DNA from 2 places in the Sporomusa intestinalis genome. Region 1 is predicted to be linked to the other one. Evidence: riboswitches for the same ligand, from Rfam matches in the RefSeq annotation. Region 1 holds a riboswitch; the other holds the start of a gene.
What was found. A riboswitch is a leader RNA that binds a small molecule or an ion and turns the genes downstream of it on or off. The one in region 1 is predicted to bind thiamine pyrophosphate.

Region 1 (4,801 bases):
GACCCGGCTGACATTTTGGTAATGCCGAGTTCGAGCATATTATTGCGCAGGGCGGCGCTCTCACGGGTCGACAGGGTGATCCCCCCGCGCGGCATAAACAACCGGAAAGCCAGAATATATTGCACTAAATTTTTATCACTGACAATGACCCGGGGCGGAAAACCGCCGACATGGGGCCGCATCCGCGGCGGCGACATGCTGATCTCGACCCCGGGGTAATTGCGCTGGAGGTAATCGGCATGCACACCTGTCAAAAACGCCTCCTGCCGCCAGTCACTGAGGCCCAGAAGCGCCCCGATATTAACGGTGCGCATCGCGGCCCGGCAGGCCCGTTCCGGAGCATCCAGGCGGTACCGGTAGTCCCGTTTGGGGCCGGCCGGATGCAGCTCAGCGTAGGCTGCCTCATGATAGGTTTCCTGGTAAATGGTCATGCCGTCCACACCGGCCGCTGCCAGCTCACGGTATTCATCGGTAGTGAGAGGATATATTTCAATACTAATCGAGGTGAAAAAGTCTTTTAATATCCGGACACAGTCTTTAATGTAGCCTACAGAAGAATGATGGCGTGATTCGCCTGTAAGTATAAGGATATGCTTTAAACCGGTGGCGGCGATAGCTTCGGCTTCAGCCCGGACCTGATCCAGTGTCAGTTTTTTTCTCTCGATTGCGTTGTGGGCGTGAAAACCGCAGTATACACACTGATTAACACAGTAATTAGCCAGATATAGCGGTGTATAGAGCAAAATGGTATGGCCAAAGTGCTGTACCGTCAGGCGGTGGGCCTGCTGGGCCATAGCCTCAAGCTGCTGCTCGGCTTGGGGTGATAATAAGGTCAGATAATCAGCTACAGTTAACCGGTCTTTGCTGATAACCCGTTGAATATCGGCAGCAGTAACCTGGGCAAAGATTGCTGCGAAGTCAAAATCCCGGTATTTTGACAGTTCCTCATAAACACTCACAATATACCTCCTTGCCTGCTGTTATTCACTCGCGGAGAAAACCCGTCAGGGGCGACGAGGCCGCGGCATCACCCTGGATGGCCCCCGGACCGGCGAGATAGGCTTTGCGCCCTGCGGCGACGGCCAGACCAAAGGCTTCGGCCATAACAACCGGGTTGCGGGCTGTTGCCACCGCCGTATTTACCAGCACCGCCGCCGCCCCCATTTCCATGGCTTCGGCCGCCTCGGACGGCCGGCCGATACCGGCGTCAACAATAATTGGCAGCGGCACTTCTTCAATCAGGATTTTTACCATTTCCTTGGTCTTCAGACCGCGGTTCGTACCAATCGGCGCTCCCAGCGGCATAACCGCGGCGGCCCCCGCTGCAGCCAGACGTTTGGCCGCCATTAAATCAGGACTCATATAGGGGAGCACCACAAAACCCTCGGCCGCTAACACCTCGGTGGCTTTAATTGTCTCGATATTGTCAGGCAGCAGATAGCGGTTATCGGCAATCACTTCAATTTTAATCCAGTTGCCGCACCCGGCGGCTCTGGCTAACCGGGCAATGCGGACCGCCTCTTCGGCATTTCTGGCGCCGGAGGTATTGGGCATTAAGGTACAGGTACCCGGTATGTAGTCAACTATGTTTTCTTCTTTATAGGCCGGGTCAATCCGCCGTAACGCAACCGTGATCACCTGCGAGCCGGAAGCGCTGACCACCTCTGGTATCAGCCGGTTGCTGGCAAATTTCCCTGTTCCTAAAAATAACCGGCTGGTTAATTGCTTGCCGCCGATAAGTAAGGCATCGCCCACGGGGTCTTTCGTCATCACAATCAGCCTCCTCCTACAAAAGTAACCACTTCAAGACAGTCTTCCGCTTGTAAGATAATTGTCTGCCACTCTTCTTTTTTAACGATTTGCCGGTTATGCTCAATCACAATGACCTCAGGATTGAATTTTTGCCTGCCAACCAGTTCAGCCAGGGTAACGCCGTCCGGCATGTGCAGCTCTCGGCCGTTTACAGTTAATCTCACACTGCTTCCTCCTTCATAAAAAATAAAAAGCACGTCGCCCCCACCGGGTAATGACGCGCACAATTACACAAATTACACACGACCTCCCTCCGCAGGTATTATCCCGATCAGGTATTGGAGGTAAGAAACTTAATAGTTTCACTCTCAGCCCATAACATGAGCTCCCTCGGTCAGCCAGTTTTTGATTTATATGTATTTATTGTATACCAAAATTAGGCAACCCGTCAAGCTGCTGCCGGCCCGTTAACCGGAGCTAACAGAATGTAAATGCGTCTTTATTCGACTGATTGCCAATAATTGTAATATCCCAATGATTTTTGCCGGCCCATTGCTGCAGATAGTCGGCCACAAAACCGACAACCGGCTGTTCGGTGGCAAAATGGCCGGCATCAATAATGGTCAGGCCGGCCGCGGCCGCCTGCTGGGCCTCATGATATTTCACGTCGCCGGTAACCAGAACGTGGGCACCGGCGGCAACGGCCTGCTGGATCAGACTGGCCCCGCTGCCGCCGCATACGGCCACCGTGCCGACCTGTTGTTCAGCCTCAGCGCCGGCCACTCTGACGGTGCCAATCTGCAAGGCTGTTTTTACCTGGCTGATAAACCGGGCCAGCCCCATTGGCGCAGCCAGGGCCCCCACCCGTCCCAGGCCATAGCTCGGGCCCTTGTTTAGCAGCTGATACTCGTCATAGGCCACTTCCTCATAAGGGTGAGCCGCCACCATGGCCGCAATGATCTGCGACCGCAGCGAGGCCGGAAAAACAGTTTCCAGGCGGCATTCGTCGGCAAATTCAAGTTTTCCCTGCCGGCCGAGGAAGGGTTGGGCGCCGGTTAATGGGAAAAAGGTTCCCGTACCCTGGGTTTGAAACGTGCAGTGGCTGTAATTGCCGATATGCCCGGCGCCGGCTGCGGTGATTGCCGTCCGGACCTGGTCAACATGCGTGGCCGGCACAAAAACAGCCAATTTATGCAGTGGCTCCTGATAGGCAGTAGTTAGCGGCCGGATTTCCGTTAATGCCAGCTTTTGCGCTAATACATCATTCACCCCGCCGCGGGCGCTGTCCAGGTTAGTATGCGCGGCATACACCGCGATGCCGGCTGTAATCAGGTCAGCCAGCAGCTTTCCCTGGGGGGAATCTGTACGGATACGGGTAAGGCCTTTGAAAATCAGCGGGTGATGAACGACAATCAGGTCCGCGCCGGCGGTAATGGCCTCAGCGGCAAGGGCCTGGTCCACATCTAAGGCTACCATTATTTTCTGAACCGGTTGCGCGGGATCACCCAGCAGCAACCCGACATTATCCCACGGTTCCGCCAGCTGCGGGGGCGCCAGTGTTTCCAGCGCGTGTAAAACATCACGGCAAATTACAGACATGACAGCTTTTCCTCCAAATCGTTAAGCTTACTGGTGTATTCCCGGTATTTAGCGGATTTTACTGCGCCGTCACTCCCGCTCATCGCCAGAATTACGGCGCGCAGATGACTGATCAGTTCATTCATGTGCTGCCTGAGTAGCGGATGCCTGGACTGCCAGAGCAGCGGCCCAATCTCATAGAGTGACTTGTCGGCAATGGAGCCGGCGCCAGGCTCGGCCGCCATAATCTGGTAGAGTTTCCCCTCTTCCAGCACCAACTGTTCGTCAACAATCTGCCAGCCGTGGGTATCGAGCCACTCGCGGACCGCAGCGGCGGCAATCATTGGCTGCAGGATAAGGCGCTGTATCCTGCCGGTTATATCCGGACAGGCTTGCAGGATCGCAATGATGTTGGCACCGCCCATGCCGGCAATGACCACAATGTCGGCTTCCCCCGGTTGCAGGACCGCCAGGCCGTTACCCAGGCGAACCGAGATCGCCTGCTGCAGCTGCGCTGCCGCCACCGCATTTTTGGCCGATACATACGGTCCGTGGTGAACATCACCGGCAATAGCCCGGGTCACAATCTTTTCTGTTACAAGATATATGGGCAAATAGGCATGATCAGTCCCAATGTCGGCCATAGTCCCACCGGCCGGCACCATGGCGGCAATCGTCTGTAAGCGCTGACCCAATTTCACAAACAGCCCTCCTGGCAATTATTGTTGTTATCTTCTCCCCTTATCCTTTGGCTCATAGCCTTGATTGCTTGCCGATTCTGATGGGTAGCAAAAAACCTGCGAAGTTAAATTCGCAGGTTTTTTGCTGTGGTGGGCGATGACGGGATCGAACCGCCGACATCCTGCTTGTAAGGCAGGCGCTCTCCCAGCTGAGCTAATCGCCCATGTTTGGATAATAAAGGAAGTTCTTCGCTACCGCTCAGAACTAAGCGATTCACACCAATCAGCCTTCGCCTCACGGCTCGCCTTCTTGGGTTCTCTGCTTATGGTGGGCGATGACGGGATCGAACCGCCGACATCCTGCTTGTAAGGCAGGCGCTCTCCCGGCTGAGCTAATCGCCCGTATTAATTTTGATATTGAGAAAGGAGGTTCTTCGCTACGCTCAGAACTAAGCGATTCGCACAGATTTCCGCGTCGCTACGCTCCTAAAAATCTGGCTCTCTGCTTATCACACAGGTTCTCATTTCGTCTATCGACTCGTGAGAACCTGGTTCGCTGCTTATGGTGACCCGTAAGGGAATCGAACCCTTGTTACCGCCGTGAAAGGGCGGTGTCTTAACCGCTTGACCAACGGGCCGTTTGAGAGGTGGGATGCGGTCTCCCACATCCCACGTTGGTGGGCCCACCTGGGATCGAACCAGGGACCAGCCGGTTATGAGCCGGCTGCTCTACCGCTGAGCTATAGGCCCTAAAGACAGTAAAACAGGTTTTCCGGAGAAAGCCTGTTAAA
Region 2 (4,801 bases), 1.4 Mb from region 1:
CCGTATTTCAGGCTGGATAGGTTAGAACAGCCTTCATAAAACAGCTGCCCGACCGTTTTGTGATGATAAAACGGGGTGTCGGCCGGGATAAAACGCAGGCCTTGCGCGCCTAACCGCTCGGCCAGCAGCCCGAGTGTAACGCCGGCCTCGACAGTGGCGACAAGGTTAGCCGTATCAATTTCAATGATTTTATCCAATTTTGCCAAATCGATGGTTACGCCTGCAGACTTTCCCGGCCGGTAGTTATATAGCAGACTGCCAGTATCAGCCGCTGTCCGCACTAGATGCTGCAACTCCTCGCTTGACCGGGGGAACACGGATTGGCTCACGGAAAGACCTCCTTCAGAATATTCTAATATAATAGTAGCGGCTTGTTGCTCCGCGCAACATACAATTACGACCAAACGCAGGAATTGGCTGACGAACCCGCCAAATCAGTCCCCAAACACGAAAACATGGGGATAGAAAACATGGGGACAGGTTATGTGTTTCATCCCCAAGCAGCCCCCGGCCTGGTTTATTGACAGCTCTAATTAAAGGCGAAAAGGATAATAAGGACGCGAGGGTGAAGTAAAGATTTAAAGTATTCGAATGGGACAGGTGTAAACATGGGACATACTGTAAAGCTGCCGCAGGCAGAGCTTATATTTGGCAAACCGCTGCCGGCGGCAACGCTGTTGCTGGCGGCCGGCGGCAGACCGCCGGCCGCAGAATGGTTTCTGCAGCTGGCACCCCAGGCCCCTCTGTGGTGTATCGACAGCGGCATCCATATCAGCCGCCAGGCCGGTATAACCCCGGCCCGGATCATTGGCGACGGCGACAGCGCCAGCCCCGAGGCGTGGGCCTGGGGCAAGAGCCTGGGCGTGCCGGTCGAGGCCTATCCCGCCGACAAGGATCATACCGATTTTCAGCTGGCTTTGCTTAGAGCCCGGGCTATGTACGGTCCGGCCACTGCCGTTGTCACCGGTGTCTGGGGTGGGCGGTTTGACCATACTTTTAGCAATATTCAGTCGTTAGCCGGCTGGGAAGCACTTGGCGGCAAAGGGATTGCCGCCGATGAGTCGGAAGTCATGTTGTTTATAGCAGGCCAGGATACCGTGCGGATAAAAGCGGAGGCCAAGCCTGCCGTCGTCTCCCTGCTTTCCCTGTCCGACTGCTGCCTGGGGGTTTCCATTGACGGCGTGCGCTGGCCTTTGCAGAAAACCGAGCTGCGGCGGGACCGGCCCTACGCCATCAGCAACCGGCCGCTGGCCGCCTGTCAGGAAGTAACGGTAGCGGTGGCTGCAGGCTTGCTGGGGGTTTATCTGCAATGGCCCCATGATAAATAAGAACAAAACTTGCAAAACTTATAAAATACTTGCCGGTTAAACCAAACAGTGCTATAGTGGAATAAAATACCAAATATGCTAGGGGTGCCTGCGGGCTGAGAGATGAAAGCAGATTTCATTAACCCTTAACCTGACCTGGATAATGCCAGCGTAGGGAAGCGACTTGACGTACAGCAAAAGCCGCAGGCCTGCCAGGGCCTGCGGCTTGTATTTATTTTCGAATGGAGGAGAAAAGATATGAACGGCAATCTGCTGGACAACCTGGCAACGATTGCAGCCAGCCCGACCGTACTGTTGACGCTGGGAGGAGTTATTCTGCTGGTCGCAGCGCTGCTGCGCATGAAGAAGATAACATGTAACGCCAGGCTGATGTCCCATATCGGGCTCGCGCTTGCTCTGGCTGCCATTCTGCACGCCTTTAAGCTATACCATATGCCGCAGGGGGGCAGCGTAACTCCCGGCAGCATGATTCCCATACTGCTGATGGCGTTTTTTTACGGCCCCGAGGTTGGGTATCTCACCGGTTTTTTATATGGTATGATTAATTTGATCCAGGACCCCTTTATCCTGCACCCGGTACAGATGTTGTTTGATTATCCGCTGCCCTTTATGGCTTTGGGGCTGGCAGGCTATTTCAAGGGCCGGTACCTGACGGGGGCTGCTGTCGGCATTATGGGACGGTTTATCTTCCATTATCTTTCCGGCATCGTGTTTTTTGCCAGCTATGCGCCGCCGACGGTCTCGCCCTATCTGTATTCCTTCCTGTTTAATGCCAGCTACCTGAGTATTGAATTTATTGTTTGCGTAATTATCATGCGCCTGCTGCCGATTGAACGGATTGAAATGACCATTAAACGGCAGGCATTGGTTGGCGACCATGTTAAAGAAACGAAAGTATAACCCTGATTCCTGGATGAAATTTATACTGTCCCGCCATTGGCGGGACAATGTTTATTACGACGCGGGGACAGGCTACTAGGCTACTGTTTTGCTTGTGGCAAAACAGCACAATTAACCGCAGGTTTTCCACGCATAAAACCAGGTAAGCCGCGCAAGTTATATAGTAAGGTATAAGCACCGGCTAATCGCCGGACTGATATTAATATCCAGCAACTACCGGAGGGAGGAAGAATATATGACGAAACCGGAAGCTTACCCTGTGGATCAGCCCCATCCGCCTAAACGCAGCAAAAATCAGGATAGCGATATGCCGGAACCACTTTCCGGCTCCAAGAAGGTTAAAAATCATAACCACACCGGCCAGCGCCACGGCGAAGGCTCCTAATTCCTTGTCTAACACGCATACGAATAGCCGGCGCACTAACAGCCATTACGGCCAAAAAAGATGCCCTACAGTTCCTGAACTGTAGGACATCTTTTTTGAATAGCTGCTTTACTTGCGGCTTCCTGCCCAGAACCAAACAGCCGCATATTTTCTCGACTTGACCACAACCGGCAGTACAATAACCGCCGCCACGCCGCTCTGAACGAGGTTGCCGGGAATGGATGCCATCGGCACCAGCCAGCTGCCGTAAATAATCCCTGCGGCGCCATAATAAGCAACCACTTTCATGCAACAAGCCGCCGCCAGGATCAGGACATAGGCCGTCAACGTCCGGTTGGTTTCGCAGATGGCGCCGACCGTATATCCCATGAGACCGACAATGGCCAGCGTAAAGGGAGCCCATAAAAACCATGCCCCTTAAGGTTTTGGTTTAAGATACTCATCCAATACCATTTTCGTTTTCCTTAATGCCTGTTCCAGTTTATTCGCCGTAACCACTACTTGTTGAAAGCCGGTGTGAAGATCTTTTAGCGCCATACATTGCTGCTCTTCCAACAGCTTCAGCGAAGGAAAACAGAGCGAAAAACTGCTCCAGGCTTTGTTTATAACTACATAGGTGAGCAGCGAGCTGCCCGCGGCATATACCAGCCCGCCTGCCAGCCGCAGCAGCAGCCAGGGAAAAAGCCCCTGGTTGGTTTGACCAACAGTTAAGCCCAGAACATACCAGAAATGCGACTGAAGGCCGCCGGCAACAAGCAGGGCGACTGACATAATCAATAAACCGCCATTGAGCAGCAGGAGTCCGATCCAGCTAAACAAATAATTTTTTGTGTCAAGTGCGACCTCTGAGAAAAAGATGTAATAGCTCAGGGCCAGCACCAGAAAACCAAAGACGCCAAACACCGCAAGATGGGAGTGGGCGGAGGTTATGTACGTTCCGTGAATATATTTGTTAACAGCCGGAATAGCCATAAAAAAGCCCAGCAGACCGGCTCCAAAAATATGATAAAACATACTGCACGCCAGCATGGCTGTAACCATTTTCTCCCGTTGTCCAAATTGGTAAAAATACTGGACTTTTACCGTCCTCATAATAGAATAAAGCAGTAATAACACCGGCACGATCTGGATTGTGCTAAAGGCGCCGCCGACCCAAATCCAGTAGGCTGGTCCGCCGGTCCAGTAATAATGATGGCCGGTAGCCAGAACACCGGTTACCACCATAACTATCATATCCAAATAAAGTACATTTTCAATGACCCGGCGCTGCATTCCCGGCAGTGTCACCACAACGGCCCCCAGCACGCCGGTGCCGATAAGTTCCAGGCTCATCTCCTCCCACAGATGAACGACCCAGAACTTTAAGAATTCTTCTGCGACCGGATGCGAATAACGCAGGATGTTGGGAATAAAAAAAACGATCAGGGTAAAACTCCCCGCTAACATACTAACCAGCGTGGCCCGGCTTTTTGGTACCTTTGCTGCCATATATGTCCGGATAAGATTATAAAACAGGATGCTGATAGAGATCGCAATCCCCACTTTGAGAGGCGGCAGCGCTTCGAGATATTCAATGCCTGCATTGAACCCAAGGATAAGTGAGCCAAGTATTGTTACTATCGTGACTAACAACAGCCAAAAATTTGCTTCGATTAGTCTTACACTATAGATTTCCCTGCCGGCTTCACTGCAAAAAAAATAGTAGATGATCCCGGTTATGCCAAACAGCGGCCACATAATACTGATATTGAGATGAAAGGCTCTGCCGGCAGTAAATGGAAGCGGCATGGGCACATCGGGAAACACGGTTTCCAAGGCACCGGCCAGCGCGATGATCCCCTGCAGGCCAAAAAATAAAAAAGTGATCAAAGCGTACTTATAACACAGTTTTTGGGAGATTAGCATTATAAGCTCCTTTTACCTTATGTCTTCCGGGTGCTGCCCCGAATGACCGCGGTTATTGGCATCAAGGGGCCAGCCAAGGGTATCAATGGTACTAAGGAATTTAAGATAGGCGGCAATGGCCTCAGCCTCTTGCTCGGTAACCTGGGCATGACGCTTGTGTTTGGCTCCGGTTAATATCGGCGGGTGTACCAGATAGTCCTTAAGTACCGCTTCTCCCCTTTTTTGACAGACCTTCGTAAGGTCGCCCCCTACATAGCCGCCGTTGCCAAAAACAGTATGGCAT

Region 2: linked by a shared signal. The riboswitch ahead of thiT (energy-coupled thiamine transporter ThiT) and the one ahead of thiS (sulfur carrier protein ThiS) in region 1 are both predicted to bind thiamine pyrophosphate.

Annotation. Positions count from the first base shown of each region.
Region 1 covers NZ_AP042390.1:2,878,527-2,883,327, forward strand. Annotated here, with positions in the region: gene thiH (2-iminoacetate synthase ThiH) at 1-959, opposite strand, end outside; gene ACZ481_RS13530 (thiazole synthase) at 985-1,770, opposite strand; gene thiS (sulfur carrier protein ThiS) at 1,776-1,976, opposite strand; TPP riboswitch at 2,044-2,154, opposite strand; gene ACZ481_RS13540 (Nif3-like dinuclear metal center hexameric protein) at 2,230-3,351, opposite strand; gene ACZ481_RS13545 (tRNA (adenine(22)-N(1))-methyltransferase) at 3,342-4,031, opposite strand; tRNA gene ACZ481_RS13550 (tRNA-Val) at 4,159-4,234, opposite strand; tRNA gene ACZ481_RS13555 (tRNA-Val) at 4,337-4,412, opposite strand; tRNA gene ACZ481_RS13560 (tRNA-Glu) at 4,574-4,648, opposite strand; tRNA gene ACZ481_RS13565 (tRNA-Ile) at 4,686-4,760, opposite strand.
Region 2 covers NZ_AP042390.1:4,283,959-4,288,759, forward strand. Annotated here, with positions in the region: gene ACZ481_RS19935 (FAD-binding oxidoreductase) at 1-329, opposite strand, end outside; gene ACZ481_RS19940 (thiamine diphosphokinase) at 609-1,328, shown strand; TPP riboswitch at 1,399-1,502, shown strand; gene thiT (energy-coupled thiamine transporter ThiT) at 1,566-2,228, shown strand; gene ACZ481_RS19950 (small acid-soluble spore protein P) at 2,464-2,613, shown strand; partial or broken gene ACZ481_RS19955 (ECF transporter S component) at 2,722-3,012, opposite strand; gene ACZ481_RS19960 (cbb3-type cytochrome c oxidase subunit I) at 3,031-4,518, opposite strand; gene ACZ481_RS19965 (c-type cytochrome) at 4,531-4,801, opposite strand, start outside.